DNA from 3 places in the Streptomyces sp. NPDC047108 genome. Region 1 is predicted to be linked to each of the others. Evidence: riboswitches for the same ligand, from Rfam matches in the RefSeq annotation. Region 1 holds a riboswitch; each other region holds the start of a gene.

Region 1 (5,554 bases):
TCACCTTTCGTTTGTGTTTCACCTGCTCGGGCAGGCGCGTCCGCGGGCGCCCACCGTGACGCTCACCGAGAACCACCCGGAGTTCGCGGGCCGGCCGAGGGGCGTCGAGCCCCCTCGGAGAAGGCCCGCCGCCGTACGGACGCTCACCCGGACGGGATGGCCAGGACGGCCCCCGTCCCGGGCCGGGCGCGAGACCGGCAGCACCGGTGCCGCTGCTCACCTCTTCCCAGCGGTCCGGAGGTTGCCGATGTGGTCCCTTCCGCCCGCCCCCGCGGGGGCGGGCGGAAGGGACCGGCGCATCAACTCCCGTACGGCACCGGCCTCCTGTGCCCGGAGCAGCCGGGCCTACTCGGCGGACCTGGTACGCGTCAGGGGGTCACGCCCTCAGGGAGGGGCGGACGCGCCGGGCCGCGGCCGTCATGTTCTCCAGAGCCGCGCCCGCCTCCTCGGGTGAGCGGGTCTTGAGCCCGCAGTCAGGATTGACCCACAGCCGCTCCGGCGGCACCGCTTCCAGCGCCTGCCGCAGCAGATCCGCGATCTCGTCCACGGACGGGACGCGGGGGGAGTGGATGTCGTAGACCCCCGGGCCCACCTCGCGCGGATAGCCCGCTTCGCTCAGCTCCCGGGCGATGCCCATGCGTGACCGTGCCGCCTCCAGGCTGATGACATCGGCGTCCAGTGCGTCGATGGCCGAGAGGATCTCGCCGAACTCCGCGTAGCACATGTGCGTGTGCACCTGGGTGTCCGCGCGTACGCCGCCCGTGGCCAGCCGGAACGCCTCCGTCGCCCACTCCAGGTACGCGGGGCGAGCGGCCCGGCGCAGCGGCAGCGTCTCGCGCAGCGCGGGTTCGTCGACCTGCACCACCGCGGTGCCCGCCGCCTCCAGGTCGGCGATCTCGTCGCGCAGGGCGAGGGCCACCTGGCGGGCGGTCTCGGCCCGTGGCTGGTCGTCGCGGACGAAGGACCAGGCGAGCATGGTGACGGGGCCCGTGAGCATGCCCTTGACCGGACGCTCCGTCAGAGACTGGGCGTAGCGCGTCCAGGCGAGCGTCATCGGCGCCTTCCGCGACACGTCGCCGGCGAGGATCGGCGGCCGGACGTAACGCGTGCCGTAGGACTGGACCCAGCCGTGACGGGTGGCGAGGAAGCCGTCGAGCTGTTCGGCGAAGTACTGGACCATGTCGTTGCGTTCGGGCTCGCCGTGCACCAGCACGTCCAGCCCTGCCTTCTCCTGGAACGCGACGACGTCCCGGATCTCCCGCTCGATCCGCTCCCGGTATCCGTCCTCGCCGAGGCGTCCGGTGCGCAACGCGGCGCGGGCCGCGCGCAGTTCGGGGGTCTGCGGGAAGGATCCGATGGTGGTCGTGGGCAGCAGCGGCAGGCCCAGCCGGGCGCGCTGGGCGGCGGCCCGCTCCTCGTACGGCTGGGGGCGCCGCGTGTCGGCTCCGGTGACCGCGGCGCAGCGCTCCCGTACGGCCGCGTCGCGGGTGAGAGCGGAGCCGGCGCGGGAGGCGAGCGCGGCGCGGGACGCGGCGAGCTGGGGCGCGACCGCGTCGCGGCCCTCGGTCAACGCCCGTGCGAGGACGGCCACTTCGGTCGTCTTCTGGCGGGCGAAGGACAGCCAGCGGGCGACCTGCGGGTCCAGATCGCGCTCGGCGGCCGCGTCGAGGGGCACGTGCAGCAGCGAGCACGAGGGCGCCGGGTCGACGCGGCCCGCCAGGCCGAGCAGCGTCGCGAGCGTGGAGAGCGCGCGCTCGAGGTCGGCCGCCCAGATGTTGCGGCCGTCGACGACACCCGCGATCAGGCGGCGATCCGGCAGACCCCCTATGGCGGCGAGCGCGTCGAGGTTGGCCGCAGCGGGACCGGTGAAGTCCAGGGCGAGCCCTTCGACGGGGGAGTCCGCGAGCACGGGCAGGGCCTCGCCGAGCGCGTCGAAGTACGAGGCGACGAGCAGCTTCGGCCGTACCGTCGCGGCGCAGAGATCACGGTAGGCGCGGGCGGTCGCGCCGAGCACGGCGGCCGGCCGGTCCTGCACGAGCACCGGTTCGTCGAGCTGCACCCACTCGGCCCCGGCCTCGCGCAGATCCGCCAGCAGGGACGCGTACACCGGCAGCAGCCGGTCCAGCAGCGTCAGCGGATCGAAGCCGGGGGAGGCGCCCGGTGCGGGCTTGGAGAGCAGCAGAAAGCTGATGGGCCCCAGCAGTACCGGCCGGGCGGCGTGTCCCGCGTCACGCGCCTCGGTGAACTCGGCCGTCTGCTTGCGGGAGTCGGGCGAGAAGACGGTGTCCTGGCTCAACTCCGGTACGAGGTAGTGGTAGTTCGTGTCGAACCACTTGGTCATCTCCAGCGGCTGCACGTCCGCCGTGCCCCGGGCCATGGCGAAGTAGGTGTCGAGCTCGCCCAGCCCGGCCGCGCGGTGACGGGCCGGTACGGCGCCGACCGCCCACGCGGCGTCCAGCACATGGTCGTAGAGCGAGAAGTCGCCGGTGGGGATCTCGCCGATGCCCGCCGCGGCCGTCTCGCGCCGTGCGTCGGTCCGCAACTGGGCTGCCGTGCCCAGCAGTTCGGCTTCGGTGGCGCGCCCGGCCCAGTAGCCCTCGACGGCCTTCTTCAGCTCCCGGCCGGGCCCCTGCCGGGGGTAGCCGTGCAGGGTGGCCCGCACGGTCGGTGTGTCGGTCACGGAACTCTCCTTCGCGAGTTCGGAAGCGACCTCGGGAAGGCGGAAGCGCACGATGAGCGGGAACGCGTGTCCGTACCGCGTCCCGCACCGCCGCCGACCCGCCCTCGAGGTCCCGGTTGGCCGCACCCGTGGCGGGGTGCGGGCAGCGGGCAGGTCTTCGGACTCGCGGGCACGCCCGGCACGTGCTGCTCTGCCAGGCACCTACTGGCCGTCGCTTCCCGGACGCTGTCGCGTGTGTCCAGTGCGTATGACGGCGGTCGTTCCCGCACACCGCTGCGGGGCAGTCCCGGATTCCCACCGGGTTCCCTCTTGCGACGCTCCCGTCCGGCTGACGGGGGCGAACCGGCTGCGGTGCCAGCGTAGCGCGTGGACGGGGCCGTCCCCGGGGCGGGCGCGCGCCGATCGTGCGCGTCCCCCGGGCCGGGCGCGCGCCGGCCGTGCGTAGGGTGATCGCATGCGCGTCGTATCGCTGGTGCCTTCGCTGACCGAGGCCGTGGCCGCCACGGCGCCCGGGCTGCTCGTCGGTGCCACCGCCTGGTGCACCCACCCCGCAGGGCTGGACGCCGTACGGATCGGGGGCACCAAGAACCCCGACGTGCCCGCGATCACCGCCCTCGCGCCCGACCTCGTGATCGCCAACGAGGAGGAGAACCGCGAGCCGGACCTGACGGCGCTGCGCGCGGCGGGGATCGAGGTCCTGGTGACCGAAGTCCGCACGCTGGAGCAGGCGTTCTCCGAGCTGGAACGTGTGCTGGTGCACGCCTGCGGGCTGGACCGGCCGCGCTGGCTCGACGAGGCCGGGACCGCCTGGTGGGACCTGCCCGCGCCGCCCGAGGCGAGCCGTGCGGTGGTGCCGATCTGGCGGCGGCCGTGGATGGTGCTGGGCCGGGACACCTTCGCGGGCGATGTGCTCTCCCGTCTCGGCGTCGAGAACCTCTACGCCGGTCATGCCGACCGCTATCCGAGGGTCCCCGTGGACGATCTGTGCGCGGCGGCCCCGGATCTGGTCGTGCTGCCCGACGAGCCCTACGTCTTCACGGCCGACGACGGCCCCGAGGCGTTCCCCGGGCTGCCTTCCGCGCTCGTCAGCGGCCGCCATCTCACCTGGTACGGGCCGTCGTTGGCGGAAGCGCCGGCCGTGCTCGGCGCGGCGCTGCGAGCAGCTCGCCCCTGAGTACGTCCCGCACCGTACGGAACCCGGCCACGCCCCAGGACGCCACCAGGAGCACGAACAGCGCCACCGCCAGCCAGTCGTAGGCGGTGAGCCCGGTGTGCCGGGCCAGGACCTCGGAGCCGGTGACGCAGGTCCCGACCGGGAAGGTGAACGCCCACCAGGTCATGGAGAAGGGCATCCCGCGGCGCGTCGCCCGTACGGTCAGGGCAGCGGCGAGCGCGAGCCAGAGGAGCGCGAACCCCAGCACCGGGACCCCGTAGAGCACCCCGAAGGCGCTCAGCGCGTGGGCGTACGGGCCCGCGATCGCCCCGGGTGCGGCGTCCGCGAGCCGGCCCGTGGCCGTCACGGACTGGCCCAGCGGGCCGAGGACGAGGAACAGCGCCGGGGTCAGGGCGAGGGGCAGCGGCCCGTGGTGGACGAGCCGCGCGAACACCAGCGGCAGGATCAGCAGCGTGGCGAGCAGGCTCACCCCGAACAGCGAGAAGCAGCCCAGCAGCAGGGCCTCCCGTGCCTGCCCCGCCGGCAGATGCGGTACGAGCAGCGGGCCCAGCGCCGCGGGCACCATGGGTGCGACAACGGGCAGCAGCCACACGGGAGTTGCCGAGGCAGGACCGGTCTCGTGCCGGGTGACCATCAGGTACGGGACCGCGACCGCCACCACCAGGCCGGTCACGGCCCCCGCGGCGAAGAGGACGGCGGCCGCGGCGACGGCCGCCGTCCCGCCGATGACGTCCCGTCCGGCGGCGAGCGTCGCGGCGCCCACCGCGGGAAACGCCATGGCGGGGCAGCCGTAGAAGGGCGCCACCGCGGGGTCGAGGAGCCGGTCCCGGACACGACCGGGGCTGCGTATCCACTGGGCGGCGCTCACCGACAGCAGCCCGAGCAGCGTCAGCGCTGCCACGGCCCACACGGCGGCGGCAGCGGTCCGCAGCCCCGGCACGCCGGACAGGCCGAGCGGCAGCCCGGCCGCGGTGGTGGCGACGATCGCGGTGCCCATCACCGTGGCGTACCAGTTGGGGCCCAGCTCGCGCAGGGAGGGGCGCGCGGGGAGTGCCGGGGCGGACGCGGGCGGCGGGCTGGGGCGCGACGGTGCGAGGGTGGCCATGAGTCCACCCTCGGGCCCTGTCAGGACGCCCACCAGGGACCGCGGATCTATGAGGGCATAAACTCGGCTTATGGCCAGGCGGAGCGACGAGCCCGGTGCGAGGGGCAGCGGCACCCCGCGGGGCGGGCGGGCACCGGGGCAGCGGTCCCGGCCCGCCGGCACCGCGAGGACGGACGCGGGCGCGGCCGGGCCGGATGCTCGTACGGCCCCGGCCCCGGCCCCCGCCACGGGTATGGCTGCGGCGGGCGGCGATGCCGTCCGCGTCTCGCTCGCGCACCGCGTGCCCGAACTGGGCGCGCTGGAACTGCTGCTGGCCGTCGCGCGCCTCGGCAGCCTCGGCCGTGCCGCCAAAGAACTCGGCATCACCCAGCCCGCCGCGAGCAGCCGGATCCGTTCCATGGAACGGCAGTTGGGCGTGGCGCTGGTGGACCGTACGCCGCGCGGCTCGCGCCTCACGGACGCCGGGGTGCTCGTCACCGACTGGGCGCGCCGGATCGTCGACGCGGCCGAGGCCTTCGACGCGGGGGCACAGGCGCTGCGGGCCCGCCGCGACTCACGCCTCAGGGTGGCCGCGAGCATGACCATCGCCGAATAC
Region 2 (5,554 bases), on a different contig from region 1:
CGCAGCCGCTGGTCGGCCACGCACTGCAGGTACTCGCGCATCGAGTCGGTGTTCATGCCCGGCAGGCCGTCACCGCACAGGTCGCGGGCGAACTGCAGCTCCGCCTCCACGGCCTCCTCCAGCATCGCCGTGACCTGCTTGCCCATGTCCTCGTCGAAGAGGTCCGGCTCCTCCTCGCGGACGGTGTCCACGACGGAGAACGCGAAGTCCATGTGCATCGACTCGTCGCGGAACACCCAGTTGGTGCCGGTGGCCAGGCCGTGGAGCAGACCGCGGGAGCGGAACCAGTACACGTAGGCGAACGCGCCGTAGAAGAACAGGCCCTCGATGCACGCGGCGAAGCAGATCAGGTTGAGCAGGAAGCGGCGCCGGTCCTCCTTCGTGCGCAGCCGGTCGATCTCCTCCACCGAGTCCATCCAGCGGAAGCAGAACTGGGCCTTCTCACGGATGGAGGGGATGTTCTCGACCGCGGCGAAGGCGGCCACCCGGTCGTCGTGGTCGGGGAGGTAGGTGTCCAGCAGCGTCAGATAGAACTGGACGTGCACGGCCTCCTCGAAGAGCTGGCGCGACAGATACAGCCGCGCCTCGGGGGAGTTGATGTGCTTGTAGAGCGTGAGGACCAGGTTGTTGGCCACGATCGAGTCGCCGGTCGCGAAGAAGGCGACCAGGCGTCCGATCATGTGCTGCTCGCCCGGCGACAGCTTGGCGAGGTCGGCCACGTCGGAGTGGAGGTCGACCTCCTCCACGGTCCAGGTGTTCTTGATGGCGTCCCGGTAGCGCTCGTAGAAGTCCGGGTAGCGCATCGGGCGCAGTGTCAGCTCGAAGCCCGGGTCGAGGAGGTTCTTCCCCCGCGCGGTGTTCGGGTCGGTCGGGGTGGTCATTACTGGCAGGCCTCGCAGGACTCGGGGTTTTCCAGGGAGCAGGCGACGGCCTCGTCGGCGGCGGCCGCCTGCTGGGCTGGGATGGGGGCGCTCGTGGCGGTGGCGGCGCGCGCGGACTGGGCGATCCGCGTCGCCGGACGGGACCGGAGGTAGTACGTCGTCTTCAGGCCCTTCTTCCACGCGTAGGCGTACATCGAGCTGAGCTTGCCGATGGTGGGGGAGGCCATGAAGAGGTTCAGCGACTGGCTCTGGTCGAGGTAGGGCGTACGGGCCGCGGCCATGTCGATCAGCGCGCGCTGCGGGATCTCCCACGCCGTGCGGTACAGGCGGCGTACGTCCTCAGGGATCCATCCCAGGTCCTGCACCGAGCCGTTGGACTCGCGCAGCGCCTCACGGGTCTGGCCGTCCCACACCCCGAGCCGCTTCAGCTCGGCGACCAGGTAGGAGTTGACCTGGAGGAACTCTCCGGAGAGCGTCTCGCGCTTGAAGAGGTTCGACACCTGCGGCTCGATGCACTCGTACACGCCCGCGATCGAGGCGATCGTGGCCGTCGGCGCGATGGCCAGGAGCAGCGAATTGCGCATGCCCGTACGGGAGATGCGGGCGCGCAGCTCCTCCCACCGCTCGCCCCACTGCGTCTCCACGCCGAAGTGGTCGGGGTGCAGGACGCCGCGGGCGGCGCGGGTGGAGGACCAGGCCGGGTGCGGGCCGTGGCGCTCGGCGAGGTCGCACGACGCCTCGTACGCGGCCAGCATGATGCGCTCGGCGATCCGGGTGGAGAGCCCCGCGGCCTCGGGCGAGTCGAAGGCCAGGCCCAGCCGGAAGAAGACGTCCTGAAGGCCCATCACGCCGAGGCCCACCGGACGCCAGCGCTGGTTGGAGGTCGCGGCCTGGGTGGTCGGGTAGAAGTTGATGTCCACGACCCGGTCGAGGAAGGTCACGGCGGTACGGACGGTGGCGTCCAGCCGCTCCCAGTCCATCGAGCCGTCCTCGCCCAGGTGGGCGGCGAGGTTGACCGAGCCCAGGTTGCAGACGGCGGTCTCGCCGTCGTCGGTGACCTCCAGGATCTCCGTGCAGAGGTTGGAGGAGTGGACGACGCGGCCGGGCTCGGCGGTCTGGTTGGCCGTGCGGTTGGCGGCGTCCTTGAACGTCATCCAGCCGTTCCCGGTCTGCGCGAGGGTGCGCATCATCCGGGAGTAGATCTGGCGGGCCGGGAGCTGCTTGACGTAGCGGCCCTCGGCCTCGGCCTTGCGGTACGCGGCGTCGAACTCCTCACCCCAGAGGTCCACCAGTTCCGGCACCTCGGAGGGGGAGAACAGCGACCACGGCCGGTCCGCCTCGACGCGGCGCATGAACTCGTCCGGGATCCAGTGCGCCAGGTTGAGGTTGTGCGTACGGCGGGCGTCCTCACCGGTGTTGTCGCGCAGTTCGAGGAACTCCTCGATGTCCGCGTGCCAGGACTCCAGGTAGACACAGGCCGCGCCCTTGCGCCGGCCGCCCTGGTTGACCGCGGCCACGGAGGCGTCGAGGGTGCGCAGGAACGGCACGATGCCGTTGGAGTGCCCGTTGGTGCCGCGGATCAGTGAACCGCGGGACCGGATACGGCTGTACGGCAGCCCGATGCCGCCCGCGTGCTTGGAGAGCCGGGCGACCTGGTGGTAGCGGTCGTAGATCGAGTCCAGTTCGTCCAGCGGGGAGTCCAGCAGATAGCAGGAGGACATCTGCGGGTGACGGGTGCCGGAGTTGAAGAGGGTGGGCGAGCTGGGGAGGTAGTCCAGCCGGCTCATCAGGCCGTAGAGCGCGGCGACCTCGCCGATGGCGCGCTCGGAGCCGTCCTCCGCCAGACCGCAGGCCACGCGCAGCATGAAGTGCTGCGGGGTCTCGATGACCTGACGGGTGATGGGGTGGCGCAGCAGATAGCGGCTGTGCAGGGTGCGCAGGCCGAAGTAGCCGAACCGGTCGTCGGCGCCTTCCGCCAGCGCGGCGTCGACGAGGGCGTCGAGCCGGGCGGCGTGGTCGCGGACGAACTCCGCGGTCCCGTCGGCGATCAGGCCCTCGCGGTGGCCGGTGGCGACCGACGCCGAGAAGGAGACGGCGCCCTGGCCCGCTGCCTCGTCCGCGATGGCCCGCGTGAGCAGCCGCGCCGCGAGCCGGGAGTACTCGGGGTCCTCGGAGATGAGACCGGCCGCCGCCTCGGTGGCCAGCTCCCGCAACTCGGCCTCGTCCGAACCCGCGTGACGGCCCCGCAGGGCGGCCGTCGTGACGCGGCCGGCGTCGGTCGCGGGCAGGTCGGCGGTGAGGTCGGTCAGGGTGCGCAGCAGCGCGGCACCGAGGGCGTCGGCACCGTCCGCGGACGTGCCCCGGTCCACGGGCGCGGTGGTCACCGCGGCGGTGGCGGGCTCCGATACGGACTCGCGTGACGCAGGATCTGCGGGCGCGACGGTCACGTGGTTCTCCCTCGCTCGGCTGGGGGCCGCGAGGGCGGTCTGCCTGCGGGCGCACGCGAACCCACCCCCCGTCAGGGCGCAGCACAGCGCGACGTCCCGCAGGCCCAACCCACGAGGCCCGGACGTGTCGTGGCCCGGTTCGGTCGAGCCGGGCGTCACCGGCAGGTTTTCGGACTCGGACGGGCGCAGATGCCCCTATCCAGACCGTTGCGGGACAGTTCCGGATTCCCACCGGATTCCCCTGCTGCGGCAACGGGGACGAGCATACATCTAGTGGTGCCGTACGCATGCACCCCCACATGTTGTGTCGTGCGCTCAAAGGATCGCGGTGGTGGGCAGGTTGAGCGGAGGCCCGGCAGACCCGGGATCCAAGCCTGGAGCGGCCTGCGGGGCCCTGCGCGGACGTGCCGCGGCAGTGGCCGGATCCGGGTGCCCGGAGGGGCTGCGGGACGGCGGAGAGGGCCGGTGAGACTTCTCACTCCGGGGGCGCCGCGCAACTCCTCGGCGCGCCGCGATACTTCGCGCCCCGGTCCCGACCACGCGCCCGGACCGTCGCCCGCGCCCGGCGGTTCACGCCGTTTCCTGTCCCAAGTCCCGTGTGAACACCCACAGCGGGTCGAGGTCCCGTACGGGCGACCAGTCCCGCTCCGGTGCCCGTACGAACCCCAGCCGCTCGTACAGCCGGTGGGCCGCGGTCATCCGCTGGTGGCTGGAGAGCACCATGCTGTCCAGGCCCTGTTCCCGGGCGAGGTCGAGGCAGGCCCGTACGAGCCGGTCGGCCGCCCCTCGCCGCCGCGCGGCCGGAGCGACGGCGAGCATGCGGAACTCGCCCTCGCCGGGCCGGGCCACGTTCGCGTACCGGCTGCCGGGTGTCACGAAGGCCACGCCGCCGAGCAGTTCACCGCTCCCGCCGTCCACCGCGACCAGCACCCGGGTGTGCCCCGCCCGGCCCCTGACGTCCCGCAGGTGCTCCAGATACGGGTCGGTGTCCCCGAAGTCGAGGAGCCCGTCCGTGAGATAGGCACGGGCCGTGATCTCCCCGAGGGGTTCGTACTCCTCCGCGCGGGCGGCTCGGATCACGACGTCCATGTACGTCAGTCTGCAGCAGTTCCGCGCCACCCGTCACCCGAGATTCGGTGACGCGAGAGCCGGCCCCCGTACGCGGGCGACCTGGACGTCCTCGGCCCCTGCCGCCGTTGAGCACGTACCCCGCTGCCGCGACCGCCCTTCCGGGGAGCCGCCATGACCGCCGCCCGGCCCCTCATGCTTCTCCTGAGGTTTCCCCAGCCACATCGGCGTCGAGGTCCAGCCGGCGCGTGATGCCGATACGGTCGAGGAACGCGAGGTCGTGGCTGACCACGATCAGCGAACCCCGGTAGCCGGCCAGGGCCTCGGCGAGCCGGCTGACGCTGTCCATGTCGAGATTGTTGGTGGGCTCGTCCAGCAGGAGGAGCTGAGGAGCGGGGTCCGCCAGCAGCAGCGCGGCCAGCGTCGCGCGGAAGAGCTCTCCTCCCGAGAGCGTTTCCACGAGCTGATCGGCGCGACCGCCCTTGAACAGGAAACGGGCCAGCTGGGCGCGGATCCGGTTTCCGGTGGCATGAGGGCTGAGATGCGCGATGTTGTCGACGATCGACCGCCGGCCGTCGAGCAGGTCCAGGCGCTGCGGCAGGTAGCGCAGCGGGACATGGACCGTGACGTCGCCTTCCGCGGGCGGGAGTTGCCCTGCGACGGTGCGCAGGAGTGTGGTCTTGCCTGTGCCGTTGCGGCCGGTGAGCGCGATGCGCTCGGGCCCGTGGACGCGCAGGTCGTCAACCCTGCGGCCGGTGCGCAGGCGGGTGTGCTCGATGGTGAGGACGGTGCGGTGGGGCGGGACGGCGGTGCCGGGCAGGTCGATGCGGATGGCGTCGTCGTCGCGGAGCCGGTGCTCGGCCGCGTCCAGGCGGTCCTGGGCGTCGGCCAGGCGCTGGTCGTGGACGGCCTGCTGCTTGCCGCGCGATACCTGGGCGGCGCGCTTCATGGTCTGGGCAGAGGTCTTGTCCAGGCGGTTGTCGGCGTACATCTGCTTGCCGTAGCGGGCGCTGCGGGCCTGCCGGGTGTGCGCGGCGGCCAGGTCACGGCGCTGCCGGGCGAGGTCGGCGCGGGCGGTGACGTGGGCCCGCTCGGCGGCTTCCTGCTCGGTGGCGATGGCGGTCTCGTACGCGGTCAGGTTGCCGCCGAAGGTGCGCA
Region 3 (5,554 bases), on a different contig from region 1:
GGAGCGGCAGTTGCCTTCCCTGGCGGGCTCGAGCCCCGCACCCCGCATCCCGCACCCCGCGCGCCACGGTCCCGAACACCGTGCACGGCGTTCGCGCCCGGACCCACCGCCGTAGCGCCGTCCGCGCCCGTGCCGCGGGTCGTCCCGCCCCGCCGCGTCATGGCGCCCCCGGAGGGACGAACGGCAGCCCGGACGGAACCCCGTCCTCGATCAGCCGCAGCAGCGCACCGGTGTCCGCGTGCTCCTCGATCAGGTCGCCCAGACGGTCGAGTTGCTCCTCCCGCAGCGCCCCGAACGAGGTGTCCGGCGCCGGTACGAAACGCCGTCCCGACGCCTCGGCCACCCACCGCAGGAACGCGCGGCGGAACCCGTCGCTCTCCAGCGACCCGTGCCAGTGCGTGCCCCGGACGGACCCGGCACGGCAGCCGTCCAGCGCGCGCCCCCGCCCGTCGGTGAAGAACGGCCCGTCCCCGCCCAGCACTTCGGCCACGCCGTGATGGATCTCGTAGCCCTCGACGGGCTCGCCCAGCGCCTCGCCCACGGGCCGCGCCAGGGTCTTCTCCCTGGCGAAACGGACCCGTACGGGCAGCAGTCCGAGCCCGTCGACCGTCCCCGCCCGCGACTCGACATCGTCCTCGATGCGCTCGCCCAGCATTTGGAAGCCGCCGCAGATGCCCAGCACCGGGCGGCCCTCCGCGGCCCTCCGGGCCACCGCCTGCGCGATGCCGCGCTCGCGCAGCCACTCCAGGGCGCGCACCGTGCCGCGGGTGCCCGGGAGCACCACGAGGTCCGCGTCGGCCAGCTCCTCCGGCCGGTCCACGAACCGCACGACCACGCCCGGTTCGGCCGCCAGCGCGTCCACGTCCGTGAAGTTGGACATCAGCGGAACCGCTGCGACCGCCACCCGCAGCACGTCCTCGCCGTGCGGCGGCGCGACCACGGATTCGCGGACCGTGCCGCGCAGCGACACCCGCAGGCCGTCCTCCTCGTCGATGCCGAGGCCGTGCGCGTACGGCAGGACCCCGAGGCTGGGCCGCCCGGTCAGGTCGTACAGCATGTCCAGGCCGGGTTCGAGCAGGCTCACGTCGCCGCGGAACTTGTTGACCAGATAGCCGGCGACGAGGCGTTGGTCCTCGCGTGCGAGCAGCGCGGTCGTCCCGAAGAACGAGGCGAAGACCCCGCCCCGGTCGATGTCCCCGACCACGACCACCGGAAGGCGAGCCGCTCGCGCCAGGCCCATGTTGACGATGTCGGTGCGGCGCAGATTGATCTCGGCGGGGCTCCCGGCCCCCTCGCAGATCACCGCGTCGTAGGAGCCCCGCAGCTCCTCCAGGCACGCCACGACCGTTCCGAGCAGCTCCTCCTGGCGGCCGCCGTGGTAGCGGCTGGCGCTCATCTCGCCCACCGGCTTTCCCAGCAGTACGACTTGGCTGCTGCGGTCGCTGCCGGGCTTGAGCAGGACGGGGTTCATGAGCGCCGTCGGTTCGACGCGGGCGGCGGCGGCCTGCATCGCCTGGGCCCGCCCGATCTCCGCACCCTGCCGCGTCACGAACGAGTTCAGCGACATGTTCTGCGCCTTGAAGGGCGCGACGGCCACGCCCTTGCGCGCCAGCCACCGGCAGATGCCCGCCGTGACGACGCTCTTGCCCGCGTCCGACGTGGTCCCGGCGACCAGCAGGCCCCCGCCCCGTGCGCGCGTCATGCCGATCCCTTCCCGCTGTTCCCCCGGAGCCGTACGCCCCGCAGCCCAGTGCCCGTCCGACGGCCGCGACGGGACGCCGAGGACGCCGTACGGGCCGCACCCGCGGCACGCCCCGGCCTGTCGTCCCGTGCGCACAGCGCCCCCCACACCAGGCGCGCGCCCGCGCACGCCACGAGCGCGAGGACGTTCACGCGCCGGGAGAGCCGTACGGCCCGCTCGATGTCCGCCACCTTCACGGGGCGGTTGCCCTCGCCGAGCACCGGCCGGTGCTCCACGCGCCCGCCGTACGCCAGCGTTCCGCCCAGCCGTACGCCCAGGGCCCCCGCGAACGCCGCCTCCACCGGGCCCGCGTTGGGGCTCGGGTGGCTCCGGGCGTCCCGGCGCAGCACACGCCGGGCGCCGCGCGGGTCCGGGCCCGCCAGGACCGCGAGCGCCGCGGTGAGCCGCGAGCCGGGGAAGCCCACCACGTCGTCCAGACGGGCCGCCGCCCATCCGAACCGGACATGGCGGGGCGACCTGTGACCGACCATCGCATCAAGGGTGTTGACCGCGCGGAAGCCCACGAGACCAGGCACGCCCGCCGCGGCGCCCCACACCAGGGCGCCCACGACCGCGTCCGAGGTGTTCTCGGCGACCGACTCCACGACGGCCCGCGCCATCTGCTGTCCGTCCAGGGCCTGCGGGTCGCGGCCGCACAGATGCGGCAGACGCTCCCGGGCCACCTCCAGGTCCCCGGCCGCCAGGGCGTTGCCAACGGCCCGCGCCTCGCGGCGGAGCGACGTGCCACCCAGCACGGACCAGGTCGCGGCGGCGGTCAGGGCGACTGCCGCGGCGGGGGAGCGGCGCACGGTACGGGACAGCCCGGCCGCGACCGCCGCGGCTCCGCCCGCGCACACCACCGCGTACAGGGCGCCGTGGCCGCGGTGGTCGCGCCACAGGCGGCGCTCGGCGGCGGCAGCGGCCCGCCCGAAGACGGCCACGGGATGGGCGCGCCGGGGGTCGCCGACGACCAGGTCCGCGGCGAAGCCCAGTGCGGCGCCGTACACGAAGGAGGCGTGTTCGGCACGCATCGGATCAGGACGCCGTCACGCCTCGAAGGGAACGGGCGCGGCGGTGACACGGCACGGGAACTCTGGGCGTACGACGGCGGCCGGGCATGCGACATGTCCTCACTCAGGGTCCGCGCCCTGGCTCGACGTGACCGGCGGTGAGAGTCTCCTGGCTTCCGGATCGGCGCGACCCCCGGCCTTCCAACCCGCCGCTGCGGGCCGTGACTTCTGGGGTGGGGGAGCGCTCCCCGGTGACAGTGGCGGGACCGCGCCGGATTCGCACCGGCTTCCTCTCCTGCCGCCGTTTGGCTCGGGCAGTCCACCACGGTCCGCGAACAGCCGTCAACTGAGCTGTGACCTGCGAGATGAGGCCCACAGCAGCGCGGTCCGGGAACGGCTGTGCCGTTCCCGGACCGCGGAGGTGACCGGTGTGCCGCCGCCCGTACGGCAAACGGGTCGTCAGGCGACGATCAGATACAGGCCGTAGGCGACGGCCGCCGCGCACAGCCCGTAGCAGACGTACGCGCCGATACGGGCCGGGACGCTCGGAGCGGCGGTGGCCGCGACCGTGCCGTCCGGCTGCGTCTCCGCCTTCCGGGAACTGCCGACGATGCCGAGCGTGAACACGCCCACGATGCCGACGGTGACCACCAGGCTGACGCCGAAGACCTGGCCGAGTGCTGCCCAGTCGATGTCCATGCGGATGCTTCCTTCTTAACGCTGTCGAGTCGCGTGCCGGACCGGGCCGGCGCTCAGACCGAGACCTTGGAGCCGCTGGACGAGCGGGGCTCGCCGACCTTGGCGGCCTCGTCCGTCCCGGACGTCTCCGGCTGCTCCGCGGAGCCCGTGCCCGATCCCGAACCGCCCAGCGGCGGCGGGGTGACGGACCGGATGGCGGCGGTGATGACCCCGACCGGCTCCTCCGGGATCTCGGCGTCGTTGACGTTGGTGTGGTCGACCGGGCGGCGCCGGGAGGCGACCCAGATCGCGCCGCAGGCGAGGAGCGCCAGGACGGCCACGGCGGCGACCCCCGCGGTCCCCTGCTCGGCGAGCAGTGCCGCCGCCGCGCCGACCAGGCCCGCGGCCGGAAGCGTCAGCCCCCAGGCGACGAACATCCGGCCGGCCGTGGACCAGCGCACCACGCCGCCCTTGCGGCCGAGCCCCGAGCCCATGACCGCACCGGAGCAGACCTGGGTGGTGGAGAGGGCGAAGCCGAGGTGCGAGGAGGACAGGATGGTGACCGCGGCGCCGGTCTGGGCGGCGAAGCCCTGCGGCGGCTGGATGTCGGTCAGGCCCTTGCCCATGGTGCGGATGATCCGCCAGCCGCCCAGGTACGTGCCGAGCGCGATGGCGAGACCGGCGGAGACGATGACCCACATCGGCGGGTCGGCGTCCGGCGCGAGCGCGCCGCCGGTGATCAGCGCCAGGGTCATCACACCCATGGTCTTCTGCGCGTCGTTCGTGCCGTGGGCCAGGGAGACGAGCGCGGCCGAGGCGATCTGGCCGGCGCGGTAGCCCTTGGCGGTGGCCTTCGGGTCGGCCTTGCGGGCCGCGCGGTAGGTGAGGCGGGTGGCCAGCAGCGTGGCCAGACCGGCGACGATCGGTGCGGCGACCGCCGGGATGAGGACCTTCATGACGACCTCGTCGGCGTGGACGGCGCCGAAGCCGACCGAGGCCACGGTCGCGCCGATCAGGCCGCCGAAGAGGGCGTGCGAGGAGCTGGACGGGAGTCCTGCGAGCCAGGTCAGGAGATTCCAGACGATGGCACCCACCAGGCCCGCGAAGATGACTTCGGGCCGAATGCCGGATTCGTCGATGATGCCTTTGGAGATCGTCGCTGCGACCTCGACCGAGAGGAACGCGCCGACGAGGTTCAGGGCCGCCGACATCGCCACCGCGCTCTTGGGCTTCATCGCCCCGGTGGAGATGGTGGTGGCCATGGCGTTGGCGGTGTCGTGGAAGCCGTTCGTAAAGTCGAACACCAAGGCCGTGATGATCACGATCCCGATGAGAAGCGTGATGTGTTCCATTCACCCAGGCAATCAGCTCGATGGTCAGTGGCACGGTGACCGTAGGGACGGCGAGTGAACGGAAGATGAACTGAACGCGGCGCTCGGGTGCTGCTGTCCTGCGATGGGCAGTTCTCGGCCGAATGTACGGAGATTCAGCCTCCCTGGTGACGGCTGTCTCGCCCAACGCTGTGAAACAGATCACTGACTTCGAGGTGAACGCATGGAATCGCTGGAACGGCCGACGCCGGTGAACGAGGCCTGGGCCGACCTGGTCGCCACGGCCCGCCGCACCGTTGCCGACGGCCTGGTGGTCGGCACCTCGGGCAACGTCTCCGTACGGGTCGGGGACATCGTGCTCGTCACCCCGACCGGGGTCCCGTACGAACGGCTGGCCGCCCAGGACGCGACCGCCGTCGACCTCTCCGGGCGCCAGATCCTCGGCGAGCTGAAGCCCACCAGCGAACTGCCCATGCATCTTGCCGTCTACCGCACCACCGCGGCCACGGCGATCGTCCACACCCACGCCGTCCACGCCACGGCCGTCTCCACGCTCGTGACCGAGCTGCCGCCCATCCACTACCTGACGGCCACGCTCGGCGGCCCCGCGCGCGTCGCTCCCTACGCGCTGTACGGCAGCGACGAATTGGCCGAGAACATGCTGTCCGCCCTCCGCGACCGCAGCGCCTGCCTGCTGCAGAACCACGGCACCGTGGCGTACGGGGCGAGCCTCGACGAGGCGTACGACCGCACCGCGAACCTGGAGTGGATGTGCCGCGTCTGGCTGGCCGCGC

What was found. A riboswitch is a leader RNA that binds a small molecule or an ion and turns the genes downstream of it on or off. The one in region 1 is predicted to bind cobalamin.
Region 2: it holds a riboswitch for cobalamin, as region 1 does, so the genes downstream of both, ABZ822_RS03105 (ribonucleoside-diphosphate reductase subunit alpha) here and metE (5-methyltetrahydropteroyltriglutamate--homocysteine S-methyltransferase) in region 1, are expected to answer to the same signal.
Region 3: it holds a riboswitch for cobalamin, as region 1 does, so the genes downstream of both, ABZ822_RS14980 (cobalamin biosynthesis protein) here and metE (5-methyltetrahydropteroyltriglutamate--homocysteine S-methyltransferase) in region 1, are expected to answer to the same signal.

The regions. Positions count from the first base shown of each region.
Region 1 covers NZ_JBEYUP010000004.1:194,018-199,571, forward strand. Annotated here, with positions in the region: gene metE (5-methyltetrahydropteroyltriglutamate--homocysteine S-methyltransferase) at 377-2,680, opposite strand; cobalamin riboswitch at 2,832-2,991, opposite strand; gene ABZ822_RS12090 (helical backbone metal receptor) at 3,135-3,854, shown strand; gene ABZ822_RS12095 (TDT family transporter) at 3,781-4,959, opposite strand; gene ABZ822_RS12100 (LysR family transcriptional regulator) at 5,192-5,554, shown strand, end outside.
Region 2 covers NZ_JBEYUP010000001.1:707,229-712,782, forward strand. Annotated here, with positions in the region: gene ABZ822_RS03100 (ribonucleotide-diphosphate reductase subunit beta) at 1-881, opposite strand, end outside; gene ABZ822_RS03105 (ribonucleoside-diphosphate reductase subunit alpha) at 881-3,328, opposite strand; cobalamin riboswitch at 3,471-3,601, opposite strand; gene ABZ822_RS03110 (GNAT family N-acetyltransferase) at 3,899-4,417, opposite strand; gene ABZ822_RS03115 (ATP-binding cassette domain-containing protein) at 4,590-5,554, opposite strand, start outside.
Region 3 covers NZ_JBEYUP010000006.1:53,015-58,568, reverse strand. Annotated here, with positions in the region: gene ABZ822_RS14985 (cobyric acid synthase) at 158-1,702, opposite strand; gene ABZ822_RS14980 (cobalamin biosynthesis protein) at 1,699-2,772, opposite strand; cobalamin riboswitch at 2,914-3,045, opposite strand; gene ABZ822_RS14975 (hypothetical protein) at 3,211-3,450, opposite strand; gene ABZ822_RS14970 (inorganic phosphate transporter) at 3,504-4,781, opposite strand; gene ABZ822_RS14965 (class II aldolase/adducin family protein) at 4,984-5,554, shown strand, end outside.